2 regions of the Eubacterium sp. AB3007 genome follow, and region 2 is predicted to be linked to the other one. Evidence: riboswitches for the same ligand, from Rfam matches in the RefSeq annotation. Region 2 holds a riboswitch; the other holds the start of a gene.
What was found. A riboswitch is a leader RNA that binds a small molecule or an ion and turns the genes downstream of it on or off. The one in region 2 is predicted to bind cobalamin.
Positions count from the first base shown of each region.

Region 1 (5,159 bases), 190 kb from region 2:
TCACGATAGAGAGTTATCTGACCCACAAGATCTTCGGAAAATATTACAAGAAATATAAAGATGATCCGGAAAAGAGTGCTTTGTTCGCTAAACTCTATCGCCAGAAGGCATCTGTCGATCTGACCGTGAAGGGCTCCAAGTCCAATGCTGAGATCCTTAGCGAGGTGATCAATGACGCAAGCAAAATGATCGAAGACATGGTTGAAGGAGAAGGCGAGGGAGAGTATCCGGCCGGAACAAAGGAAAAGCTGCAGCAGGCGATCACGGATGCGAAGGCAGTACTTGATAACAGTGAGGCTACTGACAAGGCAAAGAAACAGGCCGCCGCAGAACTGGAGAAGGCTGTCAATGAAGCAAAGCTGGCGCAGAACCCCATCAGCGAGGAGATTCAGGTCAGTGTAAGTAATTTTGAGAAAGCGAACAAGTTCGACTTTGTGCCGCAGGAAATCGTAGTCTGGAGTAACGCCGCGGAGAAATACGGCGAGACCAGAGATATCGATGCCGGAAATGCAGGGAAGGTCACCTTTGCGGATGTGGTCTACACTATCCACGAGATGAAATACGGCGGTGCCTTCACGAAAGAAGATGTCAAGGACTATATCGAGATCAGCAATTCCGGATACTTCGGTAAGCTGTTCAAGGTTTCTACACTTAACATCTCCTACCTGATCAATGAGGATCTGACCATGACCGGCGGTGCTTTTGCGACTGCATTGGATGATGGTGATCAGGTGGCTCTGTACAAATACCTCGACGAGACGAACTACTCGGATCTCTACACGCACTTCACTGAGACAAAGAAGACCGTGAAAGAGGGAGAGGCGTTCTGGCTTCAGATCGAAGGGATCGGTTGGTCGCACCCGCTCGGTGCTGTCAAGAAGTACGATGGGGAAGAAGTCCTGGCCTCTCAGTATGACAAGGACGGGAATCTGACTGCTATCAAAGGCTCCAATATGAGCAAGGACGGCAAGGTGAAACTGGTGTTCAAGAAAGCGGGCACCTATGATGTGACAGCCTCCGGCATGGTGAATGGAGCGTACACGGATTACACCGACTGGCAGAATCCGAAGCAAGTTGAGGATGTTCCTGTTCCGATCGTGCTCCCACACTGCAAGGTTACCGTGCTCCCGGCAGATAAGAAACCAGCGAAATCGTCTGTTCCAGCTGTCAAGAAGATCAGCACCATCACGGTCAATGTCAAGACCGTAAACAAGAAGGTCGTTGCCAACGCCGTGAAGAAGGCGAAGGGAGATAGTGCTTCTATTAAGACAATCGTCCTCGGTAAGAAGGTTAAGAAGATCAAGAAGGGCACATTCAGCCAGTACAAGAATCTGACGACTCTTACAGTCAAAACCAAGAAACTGAAGAAGAAGAGGATCAAGGGTGCCCTGAAAGGGTCTGCTATCAAGACCGTCAAGGTTCAGATCGGCAAGAAGAAGGTCAACAAGAAGTATGTAAAGAAATATAAGAAGATCTTCACCAAGAAGAAAGCCGGAAAGAAAGTGATGGTCACGATGTGATCGGACACATATGAGTTATCCATGTGCGAGACTGCTGCTTCAGAGCAGCAGTCTCATTTTTCCCCCTGAGAAACATAATCGATAATGGATGTATTCCTGGACGTTTTTGGGGAGAGTACTTGCAATCGACTGCGACAGAGATTATAATGAACCTATAGTTTAATAATGCTCTATCATGACTCTGCGGCGTATGGCGGCAGGGGTGAGGGAACCGGGTGGGATTCCCGGGCATACAACGGTGCTGTGAGCACAGGAGTCGTCCTTCATGGCGAAAGCCGGTCATTGGGGGAATCTGAGAAGGCGAGGGACGGTGTGGAAGTAATGGCGTAAGCACGTGCACAAAACCAGGGCAGGTGCTAGATGTCATACTACAGCTGTGTAAGCCAGAAGACCTATGATGAGAGATAATGCACACTTGTTTGGAGTGTGGTTGGGGATACGAGAATTAACGGTCGTAGCAGTCTTGCTACGACCGTTTTTTTTCCTCGGGTGAGCCAGATAGAGCGGTGTGAAGAGAAAGGAGAAAGTTGATGAAACAGAACATGTTGCTGAAAAGAGTGACAACTGTGTTGCTTTCACTGGCGATTACAGTGGTGTTCATGCCAGCATTTGCATTCGCAGATGCAGCCTCTGATATCACCGTGTTCATGACTGTGAGTAATGCGGGTGAACTGGCAAAGGCCAAGGATGGAAGCATGATGGCTTGGAAGGAAGTCACGGTCAAAGATCTGGATGCAAGCGGGGACTTCTCTTATGACGAGGCTCTAGTTGCAATGCACAAGGAGTATAATTCCGAAGATGGATACGATCCTGGCTCAGGCATGGTAAAAAAAGTCTGGGGCGTACAGGGAGGTTCTTATCTGTTCTATATTAATGGGCAGGGAATTAAAAACGATGTAAAGCATGACACAGTTTCAGACGGTGACTATCTAGTAACGGGAATTCTTTCTGATACCTCCATTTACTCGGACTGGTTTACAACGTTTGACAATGAAGGGACAGTCAAGGCGAAGACAGGTGAAGCAATCAATCTCAAGATCAAAGGACATCTGGGGATGGCGTATATGCCCGATGATTTGAAGGACTCCCCGATCAAGGATATGTCCGTTGGATATTACAAAGATGGACAGTTTGTTGATACCGGTGCCAAGACAGACGCTGAAGGGAACTGCACCGTTTCCTTCGACAAGCCTGGAACGTATATCGTATCCGCTAAAGGCAAAGTTAAGAGTGCCACTGTATCTGTGTACACGATTCCCGCTGGTGAAATAGATGGCAAAAAGTATGCAAGCAGAATGGATTGGTCTACTTATGATTCGTTCGTGCTTTATACCGAAAAGAGTTATGGAGATGGACCGTATCCGCAGGATGAAATCAAAGAAATAGATTTCTCGTATTGGAGTGACCTTTCTGAAGAAGAACAGGCCGCATATAACTTGGTGTATATTAATAATTATGTAAGCCAGTACGAGGCTTACTATCCCGCGCTTTTGGATGCGCCGACCATTGCGCCCGCATGCGTGATCACTGTTGAAGAGAAAGACAAGACCCCGGTCAAGCCATCCACTCCGGCACCAAAGAAAGTTCCAACCGTCACAGTCAAGGCCAAGACCGTGGATGCCAAGACAGTTGCTGAAGCGGTGAAGAAGGCAGGCGGATCTGCGGACAGCGTCACCAGTTTTGTGCTCGACAAGAAGGTCAAGAAGATCAAGAAGGGCACATTCAGCCAGTACAAGAATCTGACGACTCTTACAGTCAAAACCAAGAAACTGAAGAAGAAGAGGATCAAGGGTGCCCTGAAAGGGTCTGCTATCAAGACCGTCAAGGTCCAGGTGGGCAAGAAAAAGACCAACAAGAAGTACGTGAAGAAATACAAGAAGATCTTCACCAAGAAGAACGCTGGTAAGAAAGTCAAGGTCACCATGTGATCTATGTTAATTGATCTGTTGAAGAGAATGCTGCCCCGGAGATCGAGTGTCCCGGGGCGGTTGATTTCGCGTCTGATCGGTGGTTCTGCTACAAAATGGCCGAATGCTCGTTTTTTGTAGTAGGTTTGGAGCATGACCTACTACAAAAACATGGAGCGGTGGCGATTCTGTAGTACATTATTCTACAGAATCCAGTGATTCCCAGAAAAATGTAGAAAAAGTTCCTGATAAACGAGCAATTAATATACATTTTTTCCTTATATTTACAGAAGATGAGATTGTGAGTGCTACAAAAAACGCAAGAAGCGGAGTTTTTGTAGCAGGTGAGCAGTAAAACCTACTACAAAAAATCCTGTTTCTTAGAAAAGTGTAGTACGCCTCTCGAGGACCTTCCGAAACTCTCCCGAAAACAGCGATAATATTGCTTCCGTTGTGTTTTCGGTGGGTATGTTATATACTGGTAAGGTAAATCTAATTAAAAGGTGGTATTACAATGAGACACAGTAAGAGAATCCTGCGGGCTGCCGCATGGGCATTGGCAGTGCTGATTGTGCTTTGTCTGGCCGGGTGCGGCAACTCGTCTGATCTGAATGGAGACGATCTGAACGATGTGTTGCAGAAGGCCTGCAGCTATACCGTAGATGAGGTGGGAACGCTTGATGCGTCGGAGGAGAGTTCGGCTTGGCTCATCTTCGGCTGCGACAAAGCAAACGCGGATGCTCTCACCGACGAGGATTATGATGACTACTATGACAATGTCCGGCTCCTGGTGAAGAACACCGGTGGTGTCCTCAGCGAGGACCGGTACACTGCCTATGAGCGGGTATCCATAGCGGTGGAGACCCTGGGAGCGGATCCGGAAGATGTGGAAGGGTACGACCTGATGGCGCCGGTAGATGACTATGACAAGGTCTGTGCTCAGGGGATTAATGCGGAGATCTACGCGCTGATCTCTGCCAACTATGTTGGTTATGATCTGAAAAATGAGCGGGAGTACCTGGATGATATCCTGGATGCTCAGGCAGAGGATGGGGGGATCTCCTTCGATGGGAAGAACGGAGATCTGGATATCACCGCCATGGCCGTGCAGGCTTTGTCCTTCTATCAGGAGGACAAGGAAGTGCAGGCGGTCATCGCCAAGGCCAGAGACTATCTCAGCAGCAAACAGGGAAAAGACGGTGACTACGGCAATTGTGAGACCACTGCGCAGGTGATCATGGCCCTTGCTTGTCTGAAGGAGGATCCGGCCGAGGCAGAGGATTTTATCAAGGACGGGAAGAGCCTGACCGATGGATTGATGCTGTATTGGACCGGGAAAGCTTTCTGCCACAAGCAGGGAGATGAAGAAGATCTTATGGCTACCCAACAGGCGATCCTGGCAATGGATGGAATTCTGGCCGCCCGCGAAGGTAAGAGCCTGTTCGAGAAGTAAGGAGATATGACGTGGATCAGGAATTATTGAAGAAAGCCAGGCGCCGGCGGATGCGCCGTTGGGGGATCCTGGCGGTGATCATTTGCCTGGTTGCCGCAAGCCTTCTGGGGCTGAAGCTGGCCGGTGGAAAGATGGCACTTCCCATAGGAGAGAAGAGCGCCACGGTGGAGATCTCCTGCGACCAGCTGGCCAAGGATCCATCTGTACTGAAGAAGAAGGATCTTCTTTCTTACATCCCCAAGGATGGTGTGATCTTGGCCAAGACCCCGTATAAGTTCG
Region 1 covers NZ_JIAD01000001.1:2,073,873-2,079,031, forward strand. The annotation lists gene P156_RS12385 (immunoglobulin-like domain-containing protein) at 1-1,520, shown strand, start outside; cobalamin riboswitch at 1,677-1,935, shown strand; gene P156_RS0109855 (hypothetical protein) at 2,051-3,448, shown strand; gene P156_RS0109860 (hypothetical protein) at 3,942-4,880, shown strand; gene P156_RS12390 (DUF4430 domain-containing protein) at 4,892-5,159, shown strand, end outside.
Region 1: another riboswitch for cobalamin. It lies ahead of P156_RS0109855 (hypothetical protein); the one in region 2 lies ahead of P156_RS0108955 (hypothetical protein).

Region 2 (5,159 bases):
CCGGTGGATACGATAGTCATGCTGGACACATCGTGGTGCTCCGTCTCTCCCACCGCCAGAGAATCGATATTGAAGCCCCTCCGGGCGAACAACCCCGAGATCTGGGAGAGTACGCCGGCCTGGTTCTCTACCAGAACAGAAAATATTCCTTTCATTACGTACCTCCTATTTCACGTTGTTATCATCCGCCACTTCCACCACCATCAGACAGGGTTCCTCCATGGCGAGGAACTTCTCGATGGTCGGGATGACCTCATCGTTATTTTCGATATGCAAGTATTCCATGCCGTAAGCCTCTGCGATCTTATCGTAGTACGGCAGATCGTACAGTGAGATTCCCTCATACCGAGCCTTGTAGGTGTTCATCTGATACTCACGCACCAGCCCCAGTACGCGGTTCCTCACGATGACCACCTTCAGCGGCACGTTGTTGACCCTGGCCGTCGCCAGTTCGTTCATGGCCATCTGGAAGGCTCCATCGCCACAGACCGCAACAACCTGCTTGTCCGGCTGGCACATCTTGGCACCGATGGCCGCGGGAATGGAATACCCCATGGTTCCCATGCCGCCGGTGGTCAGGAACCGACCGCTCTTCATGACATAATTATCCGCCGACCAGAGCTGGTTCTGTCCCACATCCGCCACATAGATAGCGTCCTCCTCCATCCGACCGGACAGTTCCTGTACCAGATAGTTGGGGTTCACTAGCTTGTCGCTGAACACGCGGGTGTCCACCGTACCGTGTTTGATGGAGTTCAACTCCCCCAGCCACTCCCGGGTGTCGATGTGGATATCCTCCTCTGCCAGCTGGTTGAAGATGTCCTTCACGTCGCCCACCAGAGGAATGGTGGGACCCAGCCGCTTGCCGATCTCCGCCGTATCGATGTCGATGTGGATGATCTTCGCCTGGCGCTCCAGATTACCGGGCTTGGCCACTGCCCGATCCGCAATACGCGCCCCCACGATGATCAGCAGGTCGCTGTTTACCACCGCCTTGTTCGCGTATGGCTTGCCGTTGTTTCCCAGCATGCCGAAATAGAGCGGATGCTTCTTCGGCATCACGCCCATCCCCATCATGGTGTGCACCAGCGGGATGCTGTATTTCTCACAGAAAGCCCTCACCTGCTCCTCGCCATCCCCCAGGATGACGCCGCCTCCTGCACAAAGCAGTGGACGGGTGGCTTTGTTGATGGCCGCGATGACCTTCCGCATCTGCTGTTTGTTGCCCTTGTTTCCGGGGGGCTTGTACCCGCGGATACTCACCTCGATCTCCTCGTAGTTGAACTCCCTCTTCAGGGGCGCCATCTGGATGTCGATGGGCACATCGATCAGCACTGGTCCCTTCCTGCCAGTGGAGGCGATATAGAATGCCTCCTTAAAGATACGCGGGATGTCGTTCACGTTCTTCACCAGGTAACGGTACTTGGTGAAAGACTCCGTAGCGCCTGTGATATCGGCTTCCTGGAACACATCCCTTCCCAGAAGATCGCTGGAAACCTGTCCCGTGATGGCTACCACCGGAATACTGTCCGCATAGCAGGTGGCCAGAGCCGTGATCAGGTTGGTCGCCCCGGGACCGGATGTCGTCACACAGACCGCCGGCTTGCGGGAGACCCTGGCCCATCCGCTGGCCGCGTGTCCCGCTGACTGTTCTTCCCTAACCAGTACATGCTCGATCGAAGAATCATAGAGCCCGTCGTAGAACGGCGCGATCGCCACTCCCGGATACCCGTAGATGGTGGTGATCCCTTCTGCCTCCAGGCATTTCACCATAGCTTCTGCACCAGTCAATATACTCACCTCGTTTACTTATAGTCTATTCGTTTATTGTATCAAATCTGGTCTGCAAAGTCTATATCAGCAAGTAGATTTCCTCCACGAAAAAGGTGCTGTCTCAAAATGAGGCAGTTCCAGAGTGTAGACAAGTCTAATCCACCCGACTGCAGTCCTCTCCTGGAAACCGGTGGATAGAAAACAAACCCTTGCCTTCTCACACTTCAACATTTTCCTTGGGAGAATTCAATTCGGGTATTCTGAAGGAAAGCAAAAAAAATATTCCTTCAGATGGCTTGTTTCAGGTAATCTGAAGGAATCCAACCGCTCGGATATTCCAAATATTAGGATTTTTCTTCCAAAGAATATTTTTTTGCCATTCCTTCAGAATGGACCACCCCAACAAAACGAAGGAAATTCCAGGCGTGACAAAACTTCTGACGCGTTTTCACATCACGCCTTACTCCTCCGGCCAGTAGATGCAGTACGCCTCGTAGTTCTCTCCCATGTACACCCACACGCTGTCTCCCATGTCGATCTTCTCGTCGAACACCTTGTTTGGGACCAGCAGCTTCAGGTAGGTGCGTTTCATGCCCTTCAGGTTCTCCTCGGTAGCCTCCGGGTCATTATGAAAAGCCTCCAGTTTCTTCTTCAGGTCGGGGATGCCTGTCTCCTTCCCAAAGTTGTCGGCAAACTGCTCGCAGGTGGCATAGACTACATTGTCGGGATTCTTAAACCAGTTAACGTTCATTGGGACTCCTTTCTTACCTTCACCGCTCTACCTCCGAGAGAATGAAAAAAAGCCGCAGCAACACTGCTACGACCGTTATTTCTCGTATCTTTCAAACCCATCTCCCATCATAGGTCTTCTGGCTCGTACAGCCGGGCCTTCCTCAGCCCACACCGCCTCCCGCCTTCTCAGGTTTCCCCAATGACCGGCTTTCGCCATGGGAAGCGACTCCTATACTCACAGCACCGTGATATGCCCGGGATTCCCACCCGGTTCCCTCAGCCCCGCCGCCATACGCCTGCGAGGCCATGATAGAGCATGACTATTCAACTACATATCCAGTATACACCTGATCAGTTTCGGATTCAACGGGGAATTTCAGGCAACCCGTGGCGGCCGGCCGCGCAAGCAAGGCTTTGTGCACAGCGCCAGAACACGCAGGCAGTAAACACGATCCCCATGAGTCCCATCAGCGGATAGAATACGCTGATAAGGTTGCCGAAGTTGAAGATCCCGATGGTGGTCGCAATGACGGTGGCGATCACCGCAGTCAGGTTCCTGTGGGCAGCAACCACAGCTACATTGCCGGACACCGTCTTCACGATGACAAAGAGTGCTGTCGCCGCGGAGGAGTAGATCCCCAGCGCCAGCGTCACGGAGAAGAACGCACCAAGCACCGGCGAGATCCGCACGGCGAGGTAGAGCGTAGGAATATCCAGCGCTGCCACGTTTCCCGCATTCAGCAGGATCGCCGTACTGGTGATGGCGACGATGGCTACCAGGGCCAGCACCCCCAGGCCTGTACCCAGGTATACTTCGCGCCGGGACCGGGCCGACATTCCCAGCTCCGTGTAGTACACACTGCCGCACACAAAGTTCAGGGACACGTAGAGGATCGCGCTGGCAAGCCACCAGTTGGTGTTCTGTTTCCCGGCTAGCGCCCCCTGCCACTGCGCCACATCGCCAAAGTTCCCATAGTCCCGCAGGATGGTCACCGTACCCACCACCAGCGTGAACAAGATGATCACCGGACCGATCAATGCCACCACGCTGGTGAGCCTCTCAAACCCCCCGAAGTACGTGAGCAGCACCAGCGCCGCCATGATCAGCACGCCGGCAGTGTGTGGAAGACCATAATACTCCTCCAGCGTCGCCCCGGCTCCGGAAAGCAGGATGCTGAATGGGATCACCTGCACGCAAGGCACGACCCAGTTGTAAGCCGCTCCCAGCCGCCTACCACAGAAGTAATGGTAGTGGCGGAAGGCAGCCCCACGCGCCTGGCCGCCCTGGGTAGTCCCGGCATCCGGCGCCCCAACGCATTCAGTCGTAATGGCCCGGTGGTCAAACGCCACGGTGGTCAGGGTAAACCCCATGACCGTGAAGCCGATCAGCAGCACCAGCAACACCAGGAAACTCTGGTATCCATAGCTGGTGACGAATTGCAGGATCTCCTGACCCGTTGCAAACCCGCTGCCGATGACCCAAGCGGTGAATGCGCCCGCGAACCGCAGGGTACGCACCGCCGACCCTTCTTCTCTTTCTCTCTCAGCCAAAGCCTTCCTCCTTCAATACAAGCCTTATTTTCATTATAGTTGGAATCTGAAGCAACGTCAATCATACGGCGGCGGGCACAAAGCTTTTGCTGCGCCATCGAAAGTATACAATATATCTGCCGAAAAACGCTTGACTTTTCTGAAAATTCGATGTATTATTTAGCCAGATAAAGCGATAGAGTAAACAGCGCCACATGATGCAGATCCATTGACATCAGGGCGAACATAGATGAAGGTATATGAGTTTAGAGATCGCTTGCGAATAAGCTACATCCGAGAGGATGTGGAGAGAGAAGGAGGGTGAGTCCTAAGACTGTGAAGAGAGAAAACGGAATAAGATGAAGTACCGATGTGTTGTCTGGTCCAGGCTATCGTAGAAGTCAAGGATTTGTGTCAAAGTGGAAGGTATTCCCCCTCGGAAGTAGTGAGGGGTTCACATATAAGGCTTTGGACAAAATCAGAACATGTCGGTACTTCCCTTTTTTGTTCAATAAGAATGGTGATCATTCTTTTTTTTGTGCCGAAACAGACCCCGGCGGTCACTCCCCGTCGATCACCATATAGTATACATCCTCATTCGGCAGCGGCCTCCCGCCGAGGATGTGCTCCAGCATGGGCCGTGGCATGATATAGAATTTGGCGTTCTCACAGGGGCCGAACTCGTTATAACGTTCAGCCAGCGCCACCGCCAGTTCCTCCCCCCAGGTGATACGGGCGCGCTTCTTCTCACGGGCTATCTCCGCGCTATAGAGCTGATCCTCGCAAAGGATCCAGATCTGCCGGATCACTCCGTAATTCTGTTCCTTCACCCCAAAGAAAGGCTCCACCTCTTCCGGCATCAGCGCATCCTCCTCCAGCAGGAAGGACTCCTCGGTGTAGAGCGTCACACAGCGATCGGTCGTGATTTCCCAGCCGTACTCCAACAGCGCCGGCCGATCCAGCGACCAGTGGTCCCTGGGAAGATCCGGTGCCACCTGCCCGCTGACACTGGCCATGGTTTTGTCCACCGACTCCCAGCGCTCCACGGTGTTCTGCACCTTGCCGGAGATCCGGGACAACGCCTTCCCCCTGGGAAGCCCCGCCTCTACCAGCTCCTTCAGGCT
Region 2 covers NZ_JIAD01000001.1:1,887,582-1,892,740, reverse strand. The annotation lists gene ilvN (acetolactate synthase small subunit) at 1-155, opposite strand, end outside; gene ilvB (biosynthetic-type acetolactate synthase large subunit) at 166-1,791, opposite strand; gene P156_RS0108955 (hypothetical protein) at 2,234-2,524, opposite strand; cobalamin riboswitch at 2,615-2,832, opposite strand; gene P156_RS12280 (hypothetical protein) at 2,869-4,056, opposite strand; gene P156_RS0108940 (hypothetical protein) at 4,596-5,159, opposite strand, start outside.